DNA from 4 places in the Paenarthrobacter ilicis genome. Region 4 is predicted to be linked to each of the others. Evidence: riboswitches for the same ligand, from Rfam matches in the RefSeq annotation. Region 4 holds a riboswitch; each other region holds the start of a gene.
The links. Region 4 has a riboswitch for S-adenosylmethionine ahead of JOE60_RS08375 (LLM class flavin-dependent oxidoreductase). Riboswitches for the same ligand answer to the same signal wherever they lie in the genome.
Positions count from the first base shown of each region.

Region 1: another riboswitch for S-adenosylmethionine. It lies ahead of JOE60_RS15990 (DUF1737 domain-containing protein); the one in region 4 lies ahead of JOE60_RS08375 (LLM class flavin-dependent oxidoreductase).
Region 2: another riboswitch for S-adenosylmethionine. It lies ahead of metX (homoserine O-acetyltransferase MetX); the one in region 4 lies ahead of JOE60_RS08375 (LLM class flavin-dependent oxidoreductase).
Region 3: another riboswitch for S-adenosylmethionine. It lies ahead of JOE60_RS11640 (aminotransferase class V-fold PLP-dependent enzyme); the one in region 4 lies ahead of JOE60_RS08375 (LLM class flavin-dependent oxidoreductase).

Region 1 is NZ_JAFBCD010000001.1:3,498,813-3,504,586, reverse strand. Features, by position in the region: gene JOE60_RS16010 (UDP-N-acetylglucosamine 1-carboxyvinyltransferase) at 1-210, shown strand, start outside; gene JOE60_RS16005 (endonuclease domain-containing protein) at 315-1,139, opposite strand; gene JOE60_RS16000 (O-succinylhomoserine sulfhydrylase) at 1,350-2,558, opposite strand; gene JOE60_RS15995 (rhodanese-like domain-containing protein) at 2,559-2,969, opposite strand; gene JOE60_RS15990 (DUF1737 domain-containing protein) at 2,966-3,226, opposite strand; SAM riboswitch class IV at 3,240-3,353, opposite strand; gene JOE60_RS15985 (NtaA/DmoA family FMN-dependent monooxygenase) at 3,519-4,847, shown strand; gene JOE60_RS15980 (aromatic amino acid ammonia-lyase) at 4,847-5,774, shown strand, end outside.
Region 2 is NZ_JAFBCD010000001.1:1,391,287-1,397,060, reverse strand. Features, by position in the region: gene JOE60_RS06380 (SGNH/GDSL hydrolase family protein) at 1-537, shown strand, start outside; gene JOE60_RS06375 (winged helix DNA-binding domain-containing protein) at 578-1,690, shown strand; gene JOE60_RS06370 (hypothetical protein) at 1,752-2,345, shown strand; gene metX (homoserine O-acetyltransferase MetX) at 2,367-3,488, opposite strand; SAM riboswitch class IV at 3,502-3,618, opposite strand; gene JOE60_RS06360 (bifunctional o-acetylhomoserine/o-acetylserine sulfhydrylase) at 3,807-5,123, opposite strand; gene JOE60_RS06355 (VOC family protein) at 5,350-5,774, shown strand, end outside.
Region 3 is NZ_JAFBCD010000001.1:2,545,448-2,551,221, forward strand. Features, by position in the region: gene aroA (3-phosphoshikimate 1-carboxyvinyltransferase) at 1-1,070, shown strand, start outside; gene rsgA (ribosome small subunit-dependent GTPase A) at 1,073-2,188, shown strand; gene hisN (histidinol-phosphatase) at 2,243-3,055, shown strand; SAM riboswitch class IV at 3,229-3,342, shown strand; gene JOE60_RS11640 (aminotransferase class V-fold PLP-dependent enzyme) at 3,376-4,770, shown strand; gene JOE60_RS11645 (class I SAM-dependent methyltransferase) at 4,908-5,738, shown strand; gene JOE60_RS11650 (metal-dependent transcriptional regulator) at 5,748-5,774, shown strand, end outside.
Region 4 is NZ_JAFBCD010000001.1:1,830,183-1,835,956, forward strand. Features, by position in the region: gene JOE60_RS08360 (MFS transporter) at 1-753, shown strand, start outside; gene JOE60_RS08365 (rhodanese-like domain-containing protein) at 717-1,169, opposite strand; gene JOE60_RS08370 (LLM class flavin-dependent oxidoreductase) at 1,211-2,350, opposite strand; SAM riboswitch class IV at 2,573-2,682, shown strand; gene JOE60_RS08375 (LLM class flavin-dependent oxidoreductase) at 2,719-3,816, shown strand; gene JOE60_RS08380 (NtaA/DmoA family FMN-dependent monooxygenase) at 3,865-5,280, shown strand; gene JOE60_RS08385 (ABC transporter substrate-binding protein) at 5,277-5,774, shown strand, end outside.

The DNA.
Region 1 (5,774 bases), 1.7 Mb from region 4:
CGCATCTACGTGAACGGGCCCACCAAGTGGCGTGCTGCGGAGATCGGCTGCCCGCCAGCCCTCCGCCCTGCCGCCTGCCTTCTCCTGGCCATGCTCGCCGCACGCGGTACCTCCGAGCTGCGCAACATCTACGTGATCGAGCGCGGCTACGAGGACCTGGCCGAGCGGTTGAACACCATCGGTGCCAAGATCGAGTACTTCCAGGACTAAGCTCCAGCCCTTTTTGCTGGATCATCGGCCTACGCACGTGGTGGAACCCCGGAACTCCGGACTCTCCTCTTGCTGCCCTGGCCGATGATCCAGCAGAAATTCGTTCAAGCCCGCGCCTGCGGTTTTCCTCGCGCCAAGAGCCTGCGGATCTGGGCCATGACCTCGTCCGGAGAATTCCAGATCTCTTCCGGGGCAAAGGCCAATGTTTGGAATCCCAGGGCCTGCGCGGCGTTCAATCTGCCCATGTCCTTTCTCCACGCAGCCCTTGAGCTGTGAAACTTATAGCCGTTGACCTCCACGATCAACCAGTCGTCCACCAGCGTGTCCACCCGGCCCACGCCTGGGATGCGGACTTGGCGTTTGAAGGAAAGTCCCTCCGCTTCGAACAGTATTCGGGCGCTGATTTCCGGGACGGATTCGGACAGGCCATCGGCCATGCGCAACCTCCTCCTCGCATTTCCGAAGTAGTTGGCTGTCAGCTCACTTTCAAGGACGTCCCGGGCAACTCCGCACTTTTTCATCGCCGACTCTGCCATTGCAATGGCATCGACGTCGGACAGGCAAGTCAAGGCATGGATGACAGTGTCTTCCAAGGAGGCGACGGGCAAGAGTCCCTCCGAACCCAGCCGCAGGCCACCATGCCGTATGAATCCACCGCCGCGGTTATGCCTTGTTGCCAAGTGGAGACGTGTTGGCTGGTCTTTGAGCCAGAGCCCATAGCGGACGGCCGCACTGGCGCACGTGAGGTATCCGTTGTGCACAAGAGCAGAGAGATACTCCTTATCCGCGGAAGGTAATGCCCAGATGCCGTGCCGGGGTTGGTACGCTCCGTCCATCTTCCGGAGTTCCGCTGGTCCGTAACCGTGTCCTCTAAGGAGACTGACTTTTGCCACTCCACCCACTGAAACCAAGAATTCGTGTGCGTCCATAGGGACAGCCAGCCACGGCGCGAGACTGTTGGGACCGGGGAGCCTGTCTTATGTGGATAAGGTCATGGCAATTTCTGCTGAATCATCGAATTCCCCACTTGGTGAAACCCTGGAAGCCCGTGCTTCCGCCCCACTGTCCTAGGCGATGATCCAGCAGAAAGTGCCGCGTTGGCCTACCGATGCCCGGCGAACCACACCATCGTGGCGGCCCTACACCTGTTTGAGGGCTTTTTCCAGGTCCAGAATCAGGTCCTCAACGTCCTCAAGGCCCACGGACAACCGCACCACGCCATCGCTCAGCCCAATTGCTGCGCGACCCTCCGGGCCCATGGCGCGGTGGGTGGTGGTGGCCGGGTGGGTGATGAGCGACTTGGAGTCACCCAGGTTGTTGGAAATGTCGATGACCCCCAGGCCGTCCAGCAAAGCGAAGGCGGCTTCTTTTGCGGAACGCCCGGAGGACGGGGACAACTCGAAGGTCAGCACTGTTCCGCCGGCCTTCATCTGCTGTGCCGCGAGCTCATATTGCGGGTGGGACTTCAACAGCGGGTACTTGACCCAGCTGATGGCGGGCTGCTGCTCCAGCCATTCCGCGATCTTCAAGGCGGAGGCCGAGCTGTGGCCCACACGCAGGCCCATGGTCTCCAGGCCCTTGGTCAGCACCCATGCGTTGAAGGCGGACAGTGCGGGGCCGGTGTGCCGCATGAGCTGCTTCACGGGCCCATCGATGAATTCCTTGGTACCCAGGATTGCGCCACCCAGGACGCGTCCCTGGCCATCAATGTGCTTGGTCCCCGAGTACACAATCACGTCAGCGCCCAGGTCGCCACAACGCTGCAACAGCGGCGTGGCAAACACGTTGTCCACCACCACGGTGGCTCCGGCAGCATGGGCCAACGCGCTGACCGCTTCAACATCCACGATTTCCTGCATGGGGTTTGACGGCGATTCGAAGAACACCGCAGTGGTGGGCTCAGCCAGGGCTTCGCGCCACTGGTCCAGGTCCGGGCCATCAACAAACACCGTTTCCACGCCCCAGCGCGGCAGGATTTCGTTCAGGATCACAAAGCAGGAGCCAAACAGTGACCGGGCGGCCACCACACGGTCGCCTGCTGCCAACAGGGCACCCAATGCGGTGAAGACCGCGGACATGCCCGACGCGGTCGCAAAGCAAGCTTCGGTGCCTTCCAGCAGTCGGAGGCGCTCCTGGAAGGTGGCCACCGACGGGTTGCCGTATCGGGAGTAGACGAATCGTTCGTCCTCGCCCGTAAAAGCGCGCTCGGCTGCTGCCGCGGATTCGTAAACGAAGCCGGAGTTCAGGAAGACGGCCTCGGACGTTTCCTGGAAATTGGTACGGTCAAGTCCACCGCGTACGGCCTGGGTGTCGGGGCTCCAGCCGGCGGCGTCGGGATTGAAAGTCATTTAGTTGGTCCCCAGGTTCGTCGGCAGGCCGCGGTTTTTCCAACCATTGACAGTGCGCTCGCCATAGCGGTCCGGCTCACCTTCAAAGCCTTCAAGAACGTTGTAGGCGGTGAAGCCGGCCTGCGTTGCTGCCGTGGCGGCGGAGATTGACCGCTGCCCTGAACGGCAAAGGAACACCAGTTCGACGCCGTCACCCTCCGGAGCCTGCTGCTGCAGGTCCTCGATGAAGCTGGGGTTGGGGATTCCTCCGGCGAGGTTCCACTGGATGAACAGGGGATCGTTCTCCGTTGCCTTGGTGTCCGGGATGCCGATGTGGGCCCATTCGGCTTCGGTGCGGACGTCCACCAAAATGGCGCCCTCCTCAAGCTTGGCCCACGCATCCTGCGGGTTCAGGTCACCTGCGTAGCTCATGCGTGTCCCTCGAATGCTTCGTCGTCGCCTTCCAATTCGTCGACGGCGGTTGCCACCGCGGCGTCGGCACTCGCGATGGCGGCGGGCAGCACAACGGCTTGGGCAACAATGACCTGGGCACCGTTGAACGTTGCTGCCGGGCTGCCATGGAGGACGTAGCCTTCAGCCAGGGCCGCGCTGATGCGCTCGCAGAATTCGCGGTTATCCGGGCCCGTTATCAGGCGGTAGGAAAGTTTTTCTTCAGTGGGTTCAGGCATAGCTGGTGCTCCTCAGTCACGCTTGCAGTTCGAATTTGTCCGATACGCCGAGTAGTCACCTGAGGCACCCCGCCGGAGAGAGGGTTGCCGACCAGCAAGTCAGGGCTTCGCGCTGGTACTCATTACTCAAGAAAAACGTAGCATTTCGCAGCGCTTGGGCGCACTTGGAGGCAGAATCACCACCGTCATGTTGCGTAACCGGCAATGCCTTGGGCTGGGTCCTTTTGTGACCTCCCGGGAGCATAATTGACGCAGTACGTCCCCCTGTAACTTCGCAAGAAATCAGGTCGCGGTGAACGGACAGAGCAGTTCTACACTCGAGCCCATGCTGCATTTTGGATGGTTTGTAGGCCACGGATTTGGCGTCCAGGGCTGGGGAACTCCGGGCTACAGCCTGGGCTATGACTGGAAGAAGCCAGCCCTGTACCAGGAGGCGGTGCGCGCGTTCGAGCGATCCGGCCTGGACCTGTTCATCATTGAGGATTCGCTGACTGTTCCGGACACCTACGGGGGCACGGCCGAGGTTTCCCTGGCCCACGCATCCTTCGCGCCCAAGCACGATCCTTTGGCGTTGGTTCCGTACCTGCTCTCAGCCACCCAGCACCTGGGCATTGTTCCCACCGTCAGTGCTTCCTTCTACCCGCCGTTTACTGCTGCACGGCTGCTGGCCACCCTGCAGCACTTCTCCGACGGCCAGTTGGGCTGGAACGTGGTGACCTCCGGCAGCGACCTCGCCGCGCAAAACTACGGGTTGGACCAGCAGATCGAGCACGACCTACGGTACGAAAAGGCTGAGGAATTCGTGGACGTGGTCAGGCAGCTGTGGCGTAGCTGGGAACCTGACGCGATCCGTGAGGACAGCTCCGCCGGCGTCTTCGCCGATCACAACAAAGTGCATCCCATCCATCACACCGGTGATTTCTTCTCCGTCCGGGGCCCGCTGAACACTGCACCCCTGCCCGAGGAGCCCGTGCTGGTTCAAGCCGGCGCCTCTCCCCGCGGCAAGGCTTTCGCAGGTGGGCACGCGGACGTGGCCATCGCCTTGGCCCGCGGTGTGGACGGCATGAAGGCCTACCGTGATTCGATCCGTACCGAGGCCACCAAGGCAGGAAGGGATCCCGACGCCGTCAAGGTACTTTTTGTTCTGAAGCCCACCGTGGTGGGAACCACCGCTGAAGCCCGGGAACTCCGTGCCCAGCGGCGGGAACTGACCCAGCGCGACATCGACAGCCAGCTGAATTCCATCTCCTATCTTTCGGTGATCGACTTCAAGCAATTCGACCTGGACGCTCCGTTGCCGGAATTGAGCACCAACAGCAATCAAGGCACGCTGGAGCACTTCGCCAAGGCGGCTCCTCCCGGGTCCACGCTCCGGCAGATCCTCCAGGCCCGCAGCGGCGGCGCTGGCGATTCGATCATTGGCACCGCGGAGGAGATTGCCGATTATCTGGAAGAAACGGGTGCTGCCGTGGGCGGCGACGGTTTCCTCTTCTCCGGCTTCGTGGATCCCGCCACAGTCCACGGCGTTCTGGACAAGCTCACCCCCGAGCTGCGCCGCCGCGGCCTGTTGAGGAAGAGTTACGGCAACGGTGGCTTCCGCCAGAACCTCCTGGATTTCTGATGGCGTCACATGACACTCTCCTGCTGGGAACGGCACATGTCCGTGCTGGGGATATTGCCCGGGCTGCGTCCGATTCCCTAGCACGGGTGGAGCTCACCCAGGACGTCCTGGCCCTCATTGGCCGATCCCGTGAAGTGGTGGAGCGCGCTGCTTCCTCCGGTCAACGCGTCTATGGGCTGAACACCCTGCTGGGGTCGGGCCGGGATACGGCTGTGGAGGAGAAGTCACTCCTGGCCTATCAGGTCCAGGTGGTCAGGTATCACAACAGCGGCGTGGGCCAGTACCTGGACCGCGCCGCCGCGCGCTCCATCATCCTGGCCCGCCTGGTTGGATTCAGCCGCGGCGGTTCGGGCGTCCGGGCCAGCACCGCCCGGTTTTACGCCGAACTCTTCAACCGCGGAGTCTTCCCCGCCATCCCGCGCGAAGGATCCGTGGGCTCGTCCGACCTCACCCAGCTGGCCGCCGTCGCCGCCGTTGCGCTGGGTGAGGGGCAAGCCTTCCAAGCCGATGGCACCGTGGTGCCCGGGGCCAAAGCTCTCGCCGACGCCGGCCTGCAGCCCCTGCAACTCGGGGCCGGAGAAGCGTTGGCACTGGTGAGCGCCAACGCGTACTCCGTAGGTGCGGGGACGCTCGCCCTGGTGCGATTGCAGCACCTGGCCGGGTTGGCCGACGTCGCACTGTCACTCTCGCTTGAGGCGATCGCCAGGTACGACGACGGCGGCAACCTCAGCCCGTTCTCGCCCGCCATCCAGGCGGCCAAGGCGGTGGACGGACAGAAGGAGTCGGCTGCGGCGGTGCGGCGGTTGCTCAGCGGTGGGTGGTTGGAGGACGTCCGTCCGGAAGTTTCCGTGCAGGACCCGCTGTCCTTCAGGGCGGCGCCGCAAACCCACGGCGCCTTCCGGTCCCTGGTAGCCGGGCTCGAACTCG
Region 2 (5,774 bases), 440 kb from region 4:
GATCTCATCCGGCCCGGCGGTGACCCTGACCTGCTGGCCGAGAAACTCGACGCCGCAGTGGCCGAACTCAGTTCCGGCGGGGCAACAGTTGTCCTGTTCAACGGTCCTGATACCGCTGCGTCGGTCCTGGGCCGTATCAGGGGGAAAGTGGCCATCTACAACGAGAACCTCCGGACGGTGGCTGCCCGCCACGACGCCGTCATCGCGGACATGTGGTCCCTGCGGCAGCTGTCCGATCTCCAGATGTGGGACGTGGACCGGCTGCACTTCTCCCCTTTGGGCCACCACACCATCGCCATGATGGTCCTTGAAGCGCTTAACGTGGACCACACGCTGGAGCCCTTAATGCCCAAACCCCTTCCGCCCCGGACCTGGCGTGAAGCCCGGTCCTCGGACCTGGTGTGGGCCCGCGAGTACTTTGTCCCTTGGGTTGTCCGCAGGCTCCGTCACCAGTCCTCCGGGGACGGCATTACACCCAAACGCCCGACGCCGGGACCTGTGTTCAGTTCAAACGGCCCGCTGGTGCCACGCCGCTAGGGGCAAAGCAGTGACGGGTGAGGGGGTTCGTGCGCTCAGGATGCGGCTGCAGCAACTCCGCGCCCCCTTTGCGGCGTCACCCGCAGAAGCTGTCCGGAACCTGCTGGCGGTGCAGTCCCAGGAATTTGCCTACGCCCGATGGACCCTGGCACAGAGAAGTTCCCCGGGGGTCACCGCCTCCGCGGTGGAGCTGGCAGTCGCCGAGGGGACCATCCTTCGGACGCATATTCTGCGGCCCACATGGCATTTCGTCCACCGCGACGATCTGGGGTGGTTGATGGGACTGTCCGCGGAGCGGCTGCATCAAGGGAACAAAGGCATGTACCGCCAAACGGGCATCGACCCGGACGCCGCAGCCCGCAGTGGCCGACTCCTCGCCCAAGCAGTGGAAGGCGGCGCCCACAAAACCAGGGAAGAGCTGGCCGGAATCCTGGGGCAGGCAGGGTTCCCCGGCAAAGGACTGGGTTTCGTGTACCACCTGATGCATGCCGAGGTCAGCGGAATTCTTGTCAGTGGGGCGCCGGTTCGATCATCGGGTGGAGCGCTCAAGCAGACATACGCCCTCTTCGGGGAGAGGGTCTCCGGTCCCTTGGTGAACCCGCTGTCCAGCGACGACCGGGAGGAGGCCCTGGGGCGGTTGGCGCTGCGCTACTTCAGCAGCCGTGGTCCGGCCACGGTCAAGGACTGTGCCACGTGGTCCGGCATGACCATGCAGGACATCACAGTGGGCTTGGCCGCAGCCCATGCCACGGCTCCCGGAAAGTTGGCAACCATGGCCTTTGAAGGACAGGAGTTCCACCTCCCCGCCACCGGGATGGACCAGCTGCTGGCTCTGGAAGCCGCGGGCACAAACCGGGAAGACCACGTCAAGGCGGACCTCATCCAGTGCTATGACGAATACGTGATGGGCTACTCGCAGTCCCGGCACTATTTGGGCGGAACCGCCCCCTACTTCCCGGAGGACAAGGGCCCCATGCACGTGGTCCTGGTGGACGGCCGTTTGGCCGGGTGGTGGCGGCACGGTTTCCAAGGCGGCGTCTGCGAGCTGGACCTCCGCATGAACCGGGCTGTTACCCCGGCCGAACAGGCTGCCCTGGACCGCGAGGTGGAACGGTACGGAGCTTTCCTTGGCATGGACATCACACTGGTTTGAGCCATCGGGCATGGCTGGGGCCGTCGGGCTAAGCTGGGCTAAGACCTAGGAGGCCTCCACATTGAACAATCTGATCTTTTGGATCATCGTCTGCTCGTGGGTGATCCCGCTCGGGATCCGCATGTACAACCGCTCGCGGGCACGTCGCCTCCAGAACAACGAGTACCGCGGGCCGGGGTATCCCCCGCAGAACCTGCCGGGTCAGGGTAACCAGGGGCAGGGCTACCAGGGCCAAGGTTACCCGGGACAGGGTTACCCGGGACAGAATTACCCCAACCCCGGTTACCCTCCGCAGAACTACCAGGGGCAGGGCTACCCGGATCAGAACTACCCTCCGCAGAACTATCCTGGGCAGAACTATCCTGGGCAGAACTATCCTGGGCAGAACTTTCCCGGGCAGGGTTTCCCCACCCAGGATTACCAGGGGTATCCCTCCGGGCCGGCCACCAGCCGCCCCGCGGGCATGGACCCGCAGTCAGGCCCGTCGTCGAACGATCCGGCGCAGTCCAACGCCCCACAGCCCCTGCCCACCGGCAGCTCTGAGCCCCAAGGCTTCCGCGCGCGGCGGCTCGCCGAGCTGGACGCAAAGTTCACCAACGGCGAGATCGCCATGGAGGACTACATGCGCCAGCGCGGGGAGATCATGCGCGGCTAGCACTGCCGCCCCGCTGCTGCCTCAGGCGAAGAAGGCCTGGCGGAGTTGGGTTGAGAGTTGGCCGATTTCGGTCAGGAAGCCGTCGTGCCCGATCGGTGCCTGGATGCGGTGAACCTCAACGTCCCCGGGCAGGGCCGCGGCGAGCTCCTCGGACTGGGCCGGGAAGTAGAGCCTGTCCGTATCCACTGCGGCTACAAAGAACTCTGCCGTGGCACGTGACAGTGCGACCTCCAGGTTTCCGCGGCCGCGCGTTACATCGTGGGACATCAGTGCCTCCGTGATGGCCACGTAGCTGTTGGCGTCGAACCGCTTCACCAGCTTGGTGCCCTGATGGTCGAGGTAGCTTTCCACCTGGTAGCGGCCACGTTCCGCCAGGACCGCTGCCGCGAGGGGAGTCTCCTGATGCTGGGCGTCCCGGCCGAACCGGAGGTCCAGTTCCAGTGCCGAACGGTAGGTGATGTGGGCGATCCTGCGGGCCAGGGCCAAACCGTCCTCGGGGGCCGGACCGCCGTAGTAGTCGCCGTTGTTGAAATGCGGATCCTGCCGGATGGCGAGCGTTTGGGACTGCGCGAATGCGATCTGTTCGGCCGTGCTGTAGGCACCCACGGAGATGACACCGCAGCGTTTCACGCGCTCGGGCAGCGTGACTGCCCATTCCAACGCCCGGGCGCCGCCCATGGAGCCCCCCAGCACTGCGTGCCAGGCGTTGATGCCCAGGACGTCGGCCAGCCGCGCCTCGGCCAGGGTGCTGTCCCGGAGGGTGACCAAGGGGAACCTGGACCCCCAGGGCTTGCCGTCCGGCGCCTCTGTGGACGGGCCGGTACTTCCGTAGCAACCGCCCACGATGTTGATGGACACCACAAAGAACCTGTCGGTGTCCACGGTCGCACCGGGGCCCACCAGCTGTTCCCACCAGCCTTCCTCGGCCGTGTCCCCGCGGGCTACGTGCGTGCTGCCGGTCAGGGCGTGCTGGATGAGCACCGCGTTGGAGGCATCAGCATTCAGCCTGCCCCATGTCTCGTAGCCCAGCACAACGTCCGGCAGGTAGCCGCCGGCCTCCAGCTCCAGGGAACCTATTCTGGCGTACTTGACTGTTCCGTCCTTTTCCCCGGACGTAGGGAGAGCTGTAGCAGTAATGGTCATTCCTTAAAACCTCACCTCGCGCTTGCCTGCCGCCTTGCGTGCGACAGGCCAGGTCTTCACCCGGGGCACCCCGCCGCGGAAGGAGGGTTGCCGGCCAGCAAGCCGGGGCTGTGTGCTGGCACTCATGACCTAATACGTAGAGTCTAGGAAAAAGACCACTGTTCTGGCGAAGAATGTGACACCAGTGTGACGGTTTGGGGCGTCATGGTTCACGGAACAGCCCTCTGGGGCGCCGCCTGACGAATTATCGTCGATCAGGCGGCGCCCTTGGCGTGCTGCCGGGGGCGCGACGGCGTGCCCTGTGCGCGCGTCCTGGCGTCAGGCGCCCTTCGCGGCCCGGAACCCGGCCTCGAGGTCAGCCAGGATGTCATCCACGTGCTCAATGCCCACCGACAAGCGCACCAGTCCCGGGTTGACGCCGGCCACGTTCTGTTGCTCGGCAGTCAGTTGGCTGTGCGTGGTGGACGCCGGGTGGATGACCAAGGAGCGGACGTCACCGATGTTGGCTACGTGGGAGTGCAATTCCAGTCCGTCCACAAAGCGCTTGCCTGCCTCAACGCCGCCCTTGATATTGAAAGCAACGATTGCGCCCGTGCCCTTGGGGCCATACTTCCGGCCACGGTCGTACCACGGGCTGGACGGCAGGCCCGCATAGGCGACCGATTCGACGTCGTCGTGGGCTTCCAGCCACTCGGCCACTTTCGTGGCGTTCTCCACATGCCTCTCCACGCGCAGGCTCAGTGTTTCCAGGCCCTGCGCGATGAGGAAGGCATTGAACGGCGAAACCGCGGAGCCGAGGTCACGAAGCAGTTGGACGCGCGCCTTCAGGACATAGGAGAGGTTGGCGCCCAGGGCTCCGTCCTTGCCCAGGTCCCGGGCGTAGACCAGCCCGTTGTAGCTGGGATCGGGGGTGTTGAACCCGGGGAAGCGCTCCGGGTCCTTGCCGAAATCGAAGTTTCCGGAATCCACGATCACGCCGGCGATTGCCGAGCCGTGGCCGCCGAGGTACTTGGTGGCGGAGTGGACCACAATGTCCGCACCCCACTCGATGGGACGGATCAGGTACGGCGTGGAGAGGGTGTTGTCCACGATCAGCGGCACGCCCGCCTCATGGGCGGTCCGGGCAACGCCTTCAATGTCCAATACGTCCTGGCGGGGATTGGAGACGACCTCGCCGAAGAAGAGCTTGGTGTTGGGCTGAACGGCGTCGCGCCACTGATCCAGGTTGTCCGGATCCTCCACGAAAGTCACGGAAATCCCGAACTTCTTCAGGGTGTGTGCCAGCAGGTTGTAGGTTCCGCCGTAAAGGCTGGGGCTGGCCACGATGTGATCGCCGGCCTCCGCGATGTTCAGGATGGCGAAGGTTTCGGCAGCCTGGCCTGAGCTCAACAGCAGGGCACCGAGGCCACCTTCCAAGCTGGCGATCCGCTGCTCCACGGCCTCCTGGGTGGGGTTTCCGATCCGCGTGTAGATGGGTGCCAGCTCTGCCAGGGCGAAGCGGTTGGCCGCACTCTCAGCGCTGGGAAAAACGAATGACGTGGTCTGGTAGATCGGGAGGGAACGGGCGCCCGTTGCGGCGTCCGGTGCCTGCCCTGCGTGGATCTGGCGTGTTTCGAATGACCATCCTTGTGACATGGAAATCTCCTTTTAGTGGCGCACGGAATCAGGGTGAATGACAGTGTGGTGTGAGCTGTCGCCAGTCTAGGAAGCGTCCGGGGCCTTGGACAGCTTTATGACGCTGCCGGTATCTTTCTGTCGTAACGCGTCATTCCATGACGCTCCCATACCCCGCGAGCCATGTCCTATGTTAGTTAGGCATGGCTTAGCTGAGACCCGAATCACAAAGTGCCAAGATGAAGCCATGCGCATGGATCACGTCTCTTACGCCTGTGAACGAGATGGCCTTTTGGCCACTACCGAACGAATTTCCGCGGCTCTCGGAGTGGACGCAGTCCGGGGTGGAGTGCACCCGCGCTTCGGCACCCGGAACATGATCATTCCCCTCGCGGACAACAAGTACCTTGAAGTGGTGGAGGTCCTGGACCACCCCGCTTCAGACAAAGCACCTTTTGGCCAGGCAGTAAGGGCCCGCTCGGCTGCCGGTGGCGGCTGGATGGGCTGGTGCGTGGCTGTGGATGACCTGGCCCCCTTCGAAGAGCGCCTGGGACGCGCCGCTGTCCCGGGCAACCGGAAATTCCCGGACGGCCGCGAGTTGGTCTGGCAGCAGATTGGCATCCTCGGCCTGATCGCTGATCCCCAGGTGCCGTACCTGCTCAAATGGGAGGG
Region 3 (5,774 bases), 720 kb from region 4:
ATCCGGACGCGCCTGAGGGTGATACTGCCATTGACTGTGGCCTGGCCGGAACCGTGATGCGCTTTGTTCCGCCGTTGGCCGCCCTGCGTCAAGGCACCACCCTGTTCGACGGTGACCCGCACGCCCGTAACCGGCCCATGGGGACCATCATCGAGGCACTGCTGGCGCTGGGCGTCCCTGTCGCCGCTGAAGGCGGCAGGGCGCCGTCGGCCCTTCCATTCAGCGTCAACGGAACCGGCGCAGTCCGCGGTGGCCACTTGGTGATCGATGCCAGTGCGTCATCCCAGTTCGTCTCCGCACTGCTTCTGGTGGGCGCGCGCTTCACCGAGGGACTGCACCTGGAGCACGTAGGCAAGCCCGTTCCCAGCCTGGACCACATCAGCATGACGGTGGCTGTTTTGCGCAGCGTGGGCGTTCAGGTGGACGATTCCGTGCCCAACCACTGGAGGGTTTCGCCCGGTCCCATCAAAGCCTTCGACCAGCGGATTGAACAGGATCTTTCCAATGCGGGCCCGTTCCTGGCGGCCGCGCTGGCAACGCGCGGAACCGTCCGGATTCCCAACTGGCCCACGGGCACAACACAAGTGGGCGACCTTTGGCGCTCCATCCTGGCCCAGATGGGTGCCACGGTTTCCTTGGACAACGGAACCCTGACCGTCACGGGCGGCCCCACTATCAACGGCGCGGATTTTGACGAGACGTCGGAACTGGCCCCCACAGTGGCGGCGCTCTGCGCCCTGGCAACCAGTCCGTCGCGCTTGACCGGCATCGCCCACCTCAGGGGCCACGAAACTGACCGCCTCGCCGCCCTGGTGGCTGAGATCAACCGCTTGGGAGGGGATGCGGAAGAGACTGCTGATGGCTTGATCATCCGTCCTGCCGCACTCCATGCCGGGGTGGTGCACAGCTACGCTGATCATCGGATGGCCACCGCCGGAGCAATTCTGGGCCTTGCCGTGGAAGGCGTAGAGGTTGAGGACATCGCCACCACGTCCAAGACCATGCCCGCTTTCCCGGAGATGTGGATGAGGATGCTCCAGTCCACGGGCGAGGAAGAGGCCGGCAAGTAGTCATGGGTCGCGATGCACGTTCCTGGGACGAGTCCGATGTCCGGATCAGGCCCAACAAAAAAGGTTCCAGGCCACGCACCAAGGACCGCCCCAGCCACGATGATGCCGTCATAGGCAGGATCATCACAGTGGACCGTGGGCGGTACAGGGCCGTGGTTGACGAGGACACATCCGACGAGCGGGTCATCATCGCCGCCCGCGCCCGTGAGCTGCGCCGGAATCCGGTGGTTCCCGGAGATTTTGTAGCCCTGGTGGGCGACGTATCCGGCTCCGCAGACACGCTGGCCCGGTTGGTGCGGGTGGAGGAACGTCGCACGCTGCTGCGCCGAAGCGCTGACGATACCGATCCGATCGAACGCGTTGTGGTTGCCAATGCCGATCAACTGGTCATTGTGGTGGCCGCAGCCAACCCTGAACCACGGACGGGATTCATTGACCGGGCCCTGGTGGCAGCCTACGACGCCGGGATTGAACCACTGCTTCTCATCACCAAGGCGGACGTCAAGGACCCCACCGAGTTGCTGGCCAACTACCTGAGCCTGGACTTCCCCGTCATCATCAGCCGGACAGCGAATTCAGAGGCCGGCGGTATTGATGCCCGATCGGACGACGGACTTTCCGCACGATTGGACAGGGACGCCGTGGGCCAGCTTCGCTCACACCTGGGCGGCAAGGTAACGGTCATGCTGGGACACTCCGGCGTGGGCAAATCCACCATGGTCAACGCCCTGACCGGCGCTGAGAGGGCAACCGGAGGCGTCAATGCCGTCACGGGGCGTGGCCGGCACACATCGTCCTCAGCCTTGGCGTTGAAGTTGGCTGATGCTCCCTCCGGAAGCTGGATCATTGACACGCCGGGCATCAGGTCCTTCGGCCTGGCACATGTGGACCCGGACAGGATCCTGCATTCCTTCCCCGATCTGGAGCCTGGCACCGAGACCTGCGAACGCGGATGCAAGCACGACGCCACGGCCATCAATTGCGGCTTGGACTCCTGGGTGGCCGATGGTCATGCGGGCCCCTCAGGTCCGGCCCGGCTGGCGTCCCTCCGCCGCCTGCTCGGAGCCGATCCGCGCCTGGAAGCCAAGGAAGCCAAGGAACTCGGCACCGTCAACTGATGGTTACGGGCCGCACCTCCCCCTGATCCTTGCGTTTCAGGATAGTTTGGTGGCATGACCCAACCCGTTTCCACCTACAACGATGACTTGCGCCTGGCCCACGTCCTGGCCGATTCCGTCGATGCGCAGACCATGGATCGCTTCAAGGCGCTGGATCTGAAGATCGAGACCAAGCCGGACCTGACCCCGGTCACCGACGCTGACAAGGCGGCAGAGGAAGCAATCCGCGGGCAACTGTCCCGCTCCCGTCCCCGTGATGCCGTCCTCGGTGAGGAGTTCGGCAGCAGCGGCCACGGTTCGCGCCGCTGGATCATCGATCCCATAGATGGAACCAAGAACTTTGTGCGCGGCGTGCCGGTATGGGCAACCCTGATCGCACTGGTGGACGAAGGCGAGCCGGTTGTGGGAGTCGTCAGCGCTCCGGCCCTGGGTAAACGTTGGTGGGCCGCCAAGGACATGGGCGCCTATATGGGGCGCTCCCTGGCCTCGGCCACCCGGCTCAGGGTCTCGAATGTGTCCTCCCTGGCGGATGCCTCCATGTCATATTCGAGCCTGTCCGGATGGAAGGAACGCGGCAACCTCGATGAGTTCATAGGGCTCACAGAGGATATCTGGCGTACACGTGCCTACGGCGATTTCTGGTCATACTGCCTGGTTGCGGAGGGAGCAGTCGACATCGCCTGCGAGCCCGAGCTCAACCTCTACGACATGGCGGCGCTGGTTCCCATCGTCACGGAGGCCGGAGGACGCTTCACGTCCCTGGAAGGCGAAGACGGACCCTTCGGGGGCAACGCACTTGCCACGAACTCGATTCTCCACTCAGAGGTCCTCAAGCGGCTCAATCCGGCAGTGGATGACCTCCTCTAAGAGAACCCGGCTTTGGAACCATTACTGAATATTCGACGGCGGTTGGGCCCTTTTCGGCCCTGCCGCCGTTCGTTTATTCGCCAGATCCTTCACATCAGGCCCAACGTAACAATGGGCTTAACATTTACCCCCGGCTTTTGACAGCTCCCGGGAGTGCCCTAATCTTTTTTACAGGTCACGAGTGCCAGCGCTAAACCCCGGTTTGCTGGCCGGCAACCCTCCATTCGCGGTGGGGTGCCCCGGGTGACGACCCGGCCGGTCCGGAACGGATGCGGCAAGCGCGGATTCCCCTTGCGGGCGTCCCTCTTGAATGAGGTCTGATGAGTACTGCCACGATTAAATCCCCGATCCCTTCCGCTGCTGCATTCACCACTGCTGCTGCGCGCCCACTGGCGGCCGTCACAGGCGCCGAGTTGCAGGCGCCACTGATCCAGGGTGGACACGTCCGGTACGCAAACCTGGACTATGGAGCCTCGGCTCCGGCGCTGACCATCGTGTCGGCTTACCTCAACGAGGTCCTCCCCTACTACGCAAGCGTCCACCGTGGTGCTGGATTTGCGTCGCAGATCAGTACATCCGTCTACGAGAACTCCAGGAACATCGTGCGCGAGTTCGTGGGCGGCCGCGCTGATGACGTAGTGATCTTCACCCGCAACACCACTGACTCGTTGAACCTGCTGGCAGGATGCCTCCCCCTGGTGGACGGCGAACCTGCAGGCGACGTCCTCTACCTCGACATTGAGCACCACGCCAACCTTCTCCCCTGGCAGGCTGTGCCCCACAGGAGCGTCGTGGCAGCCAAGACGCTGAAGGAGACGGTAGCCAACCTCCGGGCCGAGCTGGCCCAGGGCGGCGTGAGCCTGCTGGCCGTTACGGGAGCGTCGAACGTCACCGGCGAAATTCTGCCCATCGCGGAGTTGGCCGCCCTGGCGCATCAATACGGCGCCCGGATTGTGGTGGATGCGGCACAGTTGGCGCCACACCGTCGCATCAACATCGCGCAGGCAGACGTGGATTATGTGGTGTTCTCCGGCCACAAGCTGTACGCACCCTTTGGCGCCGGAGTCGTAGTGGGCCGTCCTGACTGGCTCGACGCCGGAACACCCCACTTGGCCGGCGGCGGGGCAGTACGTGAGGCCCGCTTGGATTCGGTGAGCTGGGCCACCGGTCCCGCCCGCCACGAGGGTGGTTCGCCGAACGTTCTTGGCGCAGCAACCCTGGCCCGTGCAACGCAAGTCCTGGCCGCTCTGGACGAAGGAGCATGGCACGCCCACGAAGCCGCCATCCGCAGCTACCTGGTAGCCGGACTGGAAGCCCTGGACGGCGTCACGGTGCACCAGATCTTCAGCGACTCTACGGACACCATTGGCGTTGTTAATTTCTCGGTGGAGGGATTCGACGCCGGTTTGGTGGCCGCTTATCTGGCAGCGGAACATGGAGTGGGCCTTCGCGACGGCCGCTTCTGCGCCCACCCCCTGCTCAAGCGGCTGGGTTTGCCCTCGGGCTCGCTCCGCGCCAGCTTCGGCGTGGGTTCACGGCTGGAGGATGCCTCCAGGCTTCTGGCCGGCATCGAAGCCCTGACAGTGGACGGCCTCGGCTGGGATTACGTGGTGGATGAGGGCCGCTGGGTTCCTGCCAATGATCACCGCAGCTACCCGGACTGGGCACCGAACACTCCGGGAACCGCTGGCGCCGCTCCCTGCACCATCGACTAGGCGCGGGCGATTAAGCTCGGGCGATCAAGCACGTGCGACCAAGCGTGTGCGACCAAGCACGTGCGACCCGGGGTGGAACGGCCGGCACTGCGGTAAATTCGTAGGGTTTGCTTTTACACCCTGCGAAGGAGATCCGCGTGGCCAGCAGTTCACCGAAGGCACCGAAGGGCGTCGGGTCAGTACCCGGCCCGGCTGGGCCCAAGGGCCCGAAGTTGCAGGCTGGCCGCAGGCACGAACTCGGCCGGAGCTTCCAGGATGGCGGCGAGCACTACGACCGTGTCCGGCCGGGGTACCCGGCAGACTCCGTTGACTGGTTGCTCCCTGCCCGGGCCTCATCGGCAGCCGACATCGGCGCCGGCACCGGAAAGTTTACCGCCCTTCTTGTTGAACGCGGATTGACCGTAGCCGCGGTGGACCCTTCGCGGGACATGCTGGAGCAACTGCGCTCGGCGTACCCCGAGGTGGACGCCCGCGAGGGCACGGCCGAGGCAACTGGCCTGACGGACTCAACATTCGACGTCGTCAGCGTTGCCCAAGCCTGGCATTGGTGCGATCCGCTGGCTGCAAGCACTGAACTCTCACGCATCCTGTCCCCTGAAGGTGTCCTGGGGTTGATCTGGAACCAGCTGGACACCTCAATTCCCTGGGTGCACCGGTTGTCCCGGATCATGCACGCCGGTGATGTCCACAAACCTGGCTTCAGGCCGGTTACAGGCCCGGAATTCACCGATCTGGAAAGCCACCATACGCGCTGGGAGGACCGCCTGACACCAGAAGCCATCATGGAACTCACCAAATCACGCAGCTACTACCTCCGCGCGGATCAGGCTACACGCCAGAAGGTGCTGGGAAACCTGGAATGGTACCTGTACGAACACCTGAGACACGCTCCCGGGGACACCGTTCCTTTGCCCTATTTGACGCAAACCTGGCGGGCCCGCAAAGTGGTTCGGACGGCCCCACGGTAGGCTGGTGACGTGAAGACCAGTACGCCCTCCTCCTCG
Region 4 (5,774 bases):
AGTGCATCGCTGGCGAAATCCAAGGGTTACGCACTGGGCACAGTGGTGGCACTCTGCCAGTTTGGCGTCGGTGCCGGAATGGCGGCCGTGACCGCCTTCTATTTCCTCTCCGGAACCGGGATGGCTCCCTTGGCTGCCGCAGCGATCCTTGCGCCGCAAGCCGCCGGCATGCTGCTGGCGTCCAGTTTCAGTTGGCGTTTCGTGGCCCGGTACGGGCGGGCCGGGATCGTCTACGCGCTTCTCGGCAGTCTGGCCTGCCTGATTGCCAAGGACCTTTTTGTGCAGGGGCTCGACGGCGGAAAAGCGGCCCTTGCGGTTGCCGCCGTCGGGCTTCTCCAAGGTGTGGCAACAGGCCTGGTGGTTGCACCGAACCAGACACTCACCCTCGCCCATGCGCCCGTGGGCGCCGCCGGAGTGGCCGCAGGGTTCTACCAACTCAGCCAGCGGTTCGCTGCCGCGCTTTGCTCAGCCGCGGCAGCCGGAATGTTCCTTCAAGCACAGGGCGCGGCCACCGGCCAAGCTTCCAAGAACGCCTTCCACCAAGGCATCGTCATGTGCTGCATCTTGCTGGGTGTCGCCTTGCTCGCCGGCGGAATCGACTGGCTGCGCGAGGCGCGGGACCGCACAAAGACGAGTGCCGTCGTCGTGACTTCCGGGAGGGAAGCCGCGACGACGGCGGTGGTGCTGGCGCCGGAAGGCCCGACGGCGGCAGGTACTCAGCGTTCGGAAGTCACCGATTCGTTGGACGCCTGAGTAGTGGCGGCGGGCGGTGCCGTTTCGACGGGCGGTGCGGTGGGTCCGGTGGTGGGGACGCCGGCGTTGCGGAGGGCCGGGAAGCCGCCGTCCACGTGGACAGCGTTGGCGTAGCCGAGAACCTGGAGCTTCTGCGCGACGGGTCGTGAACCGTTTACAGAGCCGCAGAACACCACGATCTTCTGGTCCTTGCCGGTGACCTGGGGCAGCCGGTGGGCGGATTCAAGGCTGAAGTCCTCCTCCACGTGCTCGCGGTTCACCACCACAGCGCCGGGGACTGCGCCGGTGCTGGCGCGGCCGCCTTCGCTGCGGACATCGATCAGCAGGGCGCCTTCTTCGATGAGCTTGGCGGCGGCATCGGCGGTGATCAGCTGGGTGTCCTGGACGGGTTCCCGGACTGTGGTTTCGATGGACATGGTGCTCCCTTATATAGGTGGTGGTTGGAAAATCGGAAAAGCTAGAGACCCCATACCTCGGCCAGCAGCTGGTAGGAGTTCTGCCGGTCGGCGGGATCATGGGCAATGGTGGTGATGAGAAGTTCCTGGGCACCCGTGGCCCGCTGCAAAGTGCGGAGTCCTTCGCTGACCTGGTGGGGGTCACCCACGAACCGTGTGTCCAGGCGATCCTTGATGAGCTCCCCGGCTTCGGCGTCCAAGAAAAGCTCCAGCGCATCCTCCGGTGACGGGTACGGGATGGCACCCTGGCCGCTGCGGATCCCGTAAACCCACTGGGCGTAGCCGCGGGCCAGGCGCTGGGCCTGGCGTTCGTCCGGAGCCACCAGCACGTCCGCAGAGACGATCACATGCGGTTCCGGCAAAGCCGCGGAGGGTTCGAAGTGAGCCCTGTACTCGGCGATGGAGTCCAGAACCCCCGCCGGTGCCACGTGGTAGTTCGCGCCGAAGGGGAGGCCCAACTTGCCGGCCAACCGTGCACTGGGTCCGGCTGTTGAGCCGTGGACCCAGAACTGCGGCGCTTGGCCGAGGGCGGGTGTAGCCGTGACTTCCTCGCCGTGTTTGGTCCTGTACTCGCCGGTGAAAAATCCGATGATGTCCTGGATGTCGTTCTCGAAGTTGTCCGTGTCCCCGGGGAAGCGGCCCAGCAGTTCACCCTGCAGCCGGAACTTCCTGGGCAGGACAGCGCCGAAGATGGGGCGCGGCGCGGGGATCAGCAGTCCGTCAACCACTCGATCGGTGGGCTCCGAAGAGTCAGCGGGTACCACTCCCGGAGCCGGATCGCTGGGGGATTTGGGCGGGCCGGAGCGGCCAAAGCCCAAGTCCACGCGGTCCGGGAACACGGCGGCCAGTGTTCCAATGCTCTCCGCAATCTGAAGGGGACGGTAGTTCCCCAGCAGAGTGGCAGCGGTCCCCACCCTGATGGTCTTGGTGGCGGAGGCAACCAACCCGGCCAGAATGTGCGGGGCTGACCCGGCAACGCCGGTGTTGAGGTGGTGCTCGGCCAGCCAATACCGCGAGTAGCCGGAAGCCTCGGCAGCGGCGGCAAGGGCAAGGGTGCTCCGCAGGGCATCGCCGGGAGTCTGACCGGCCGATACCGGGCTCAGGTCAAGGACGGACAGGGGAGTAACTGGAGGCTTCGGCATGGCACGACACTACGGAGCCCCGCGCAGAGGCCAAAGCCGATCCGTCACCCCGCTCAACCGGAGTAAATCCAGCGAAATCCGGCGAAACGGGCCGTCACAACCGACCCTTCCAAAACCCGAAAATGACGATTCCAGCAGCCCTTTGACGTGGTATTTCCCGCCTTGACGCCGCAAGTCCAGCGGTTTGTACATTCCTTGGACAGCCTCCTAGATTCAAGTTCAGGTCAAGAGTCAGCACGCCAAGGACCGGCTCGTGCTGCGGCAACCCTCAGGCATTACGTGGCGGGGTGCTCCGGAAACAGACCAGGCCGCATCTGCGGCAAGTGAATGTCGTCCCGGCCGCTGTGCGGCCTCTGAAAGAGAGAATCATGCCTTCCACTCCTGTACCCGAATTCCGCTCCCGCGTCATCGCGTTGGAGCTCGACGGCGGCGGCGCCCACCCAGCTGCGTGGCGCAAGGCCCACCATGATCCGCAGGCGCTCTTGGGGGGCCAACGGATCCGTGAAACTGTCCAGGCAGCGGACATCGCCGGTTTCCACGTAGCAACCTTCAAGGACACCCGCGTGGTGGACACCGAATCCACTGGAATCGCCGGACGGATCGACGCGATCCAGCGGGCAGCTTTCGCGGCACCCATCACCCGCTCCATCGGCCTGGTCCCCGAAGCCGGAACGCTCTTCACCGAGCCGTTCCATGTAGCCACGCAGCTGGCCAGCCTGGACTACTCCTCCTTGGGGAGGGCGGGTTGGCTGGTCAACGCGGACAACCTCCGTGCCGAGGCCCGTTCTGTTGGCCGTAGTCAGTTGCCGGAAGGCGAGGCAGTCAGCGAAGCCGCAGATGTGGTCCAAGCCAGCCGCCGGCTCTGGGACTCCTGGGAAGACGACGCCGTGATCCGTGACGTCGCCACCGGCCGATACGTGGACCGGGACAAGCTGCACTACGCCGACTTTGAGGGTGAGCGCTTCTCCGTCAAGGGACCGTCCATCATCCCGCGCCCACTCCAAGGGCAGGTAGTGGTGTTCGCGCCCGCCGAGCTGATTCCCGCCGTCGAAGCTGACGTTGCCTTGGTCTCGGCAGCCACCACGGACGCCCTCCCGCAAGCAGCCCAGGCAGCAGCTGCCGCGGGTGCGCCGAGGACCCTGGTGGAGCTGGACGTCATCCTCGATTCCCGTGGACAGGCAGCCGCGGGCCGTCTGGCCGAACTGGACTCGTACGAGGAATGGACAGGCGGAGCCCGCTACGTGGGCAGCGCCGAAGGGCTGGTGGAACTGCTCACCACGCTGTTCGCAGCAGCCGACGGCGTCCGCCTCAAACCAGCGGTCCTGGATGTGGACCTCCCCGAATTGGCCAACAAGGTGCTCCCCGCACTGCGCCGCACCGGGCTGGTGGTAGCGCCGGCCCCGGGAAGCACGTTGCGGGAAAGCTTCGGACTTCCCCGTCCCGTGAACCGCTTCGCCGCGGCCTGAGCTGCGCCCAGACCACACTCCCAAGAGCCACATTCAGAGAGCAGAACCATGACCAACCATCACCGCATCGCAGGCAACGGCCAGATTCAATTCGGTGTCTTCTTCCAAGGCGTCAACCACACCACCGTATGGAAGGACGCACAAAGCGGCTCGCAAACGGACTTCGAATCATTCCGCCGGGTCGCCCAGACAGCTGAACGCGGCCTCTTCTCCGCCTTCTTCCTCGGAGAGGGACTCCGCCTCCGGGAACACCTTGGAAAGATCCACGATCTGGATGTCGTGGGCCGTCCCGACGCGCAGACCGCCCTCGCCGCTCTCGCAGCCATCACCACCAACATCGGTTTGGTGGCGACGCAGAACACCACGTATAACGATCCCGCGGACCTCGCCCACCGCTTGGCCAGTCTGGACCTGCTGTCCGGCGGCCGTGCGGCATGGAACATCGTCACCACGGACAACGCATGGACCGGTGCCAACTTCAGGCGCGGCGGGTTCCTCAAGCACGAGGACCGCTACGTCCGGGCCGAAGCGTTCGTTCAGACAGCAAAAGCCATCTGGGATTCCTGGGCTGACGGCGCAATCGCCGGGTCCCGGAATGATCCACGCTGGCTCCGCGAGGACGCCATCACCACAGTCAAGCGCCAGGACGAGAGTTTCGACGTCGACATCACCGGCAGCCTTCCGCGCTCCAGCCAGCAGCACCCTGTTTTGTTCCAGGCAGGGGACTCGCCGGACGGCCGTGACTTCGCCGTGCGGAACGCCGACGTGATCTTCTCGGCACACCCCGAATTGGAGGATGCCAAGAAATTCCGCGACGACATCGTGGCCCGCACCCTCAAGGCCGGGCGTCCGGCAGATGACGTGAAAATTTTCCCCGGCCAGGAGTTCATCCTCGGTGCCACAGCTGCTGAAGCGGAAGAAAAGCACCAGTGGGTCCGCTCGCTGCAAGTGGGTCCGGAAACCGCAATCGCCTACTTGGAACAGTTCTGGGGACGCACCCTCACCGAATACGACCCCGACGGTCCGCTGCCGGATATCGACCCCATTGTGGACCTCACCAACCCCACTCGCGGCAACGCCTTCCACGGGAAAAGCGCCAAAGACCTCGCCGCCCAGTGGCGCGCGGACGCCAAGGAAAACGGCCAGTCGATCCGCCAGTTCGTTGCTGCACGTTCCCGGCTCAATGGCCGCGGCCTTGTGGGTTCCTACGACGATATTGCGGACAAACTCGCCGAGTACGCCCACACCGGTGCCGTTGACGGCTTCAACATCACCCCGTGGATTGTCCCTGGCGGGCTGGATGACATCGTCAACGAACTGGTTCCCCGCCTGCAGGACCGCGGTGTCTACCGCACCGAATACGAAGGCACCAACCTCCGCGAAAACCTCGGCCTCCGCGCCCCGCTGACCCGCCGGGGATCCCTCACCAGCACCCAACTCACTGAAAGCGAAGAAGTCGCATGAGCGTCCCCACCCCAACCGCAGCGCGCAAGCTGCGGAAACCAGCCGCCGTCGTCTCCGTCCTGGGAGCCTTTGCGCTCCTGGCCTCAGCCTGCGCTGGAGGGGCCGACGCCGGCACCCAGCAGAGTGCCGACGCCACCCCGGTCTCCGGTGGCAACCTGAACTTCGCGGTGTCCGTTGACCGCGGCTGCATTGACCCGCAGCAGGTGGGCAACAACGATGCGATCGCGATTGCCCGCCAGACCGTGGCGTCGTTGACGTCGCAGGATCCGACGACGGGAGAGATCGTTCCGTGGCTCGCGGAGAAGTTCGAAACCAACACCAACGCCACCAGCTTCACGTTCACCCTCCGCAACGGTGCGACGTTCGCAGATGGGACCGCGATTGATGCTGCCTCGGTGAAGACGAACTTCGAGGCCATCAAGGCGCTCGGTGCCAAAGCGACCCTGGGCTCCACCTACCTGAGCGATGTCAGCGCCATCACCGTGAAGGATCCG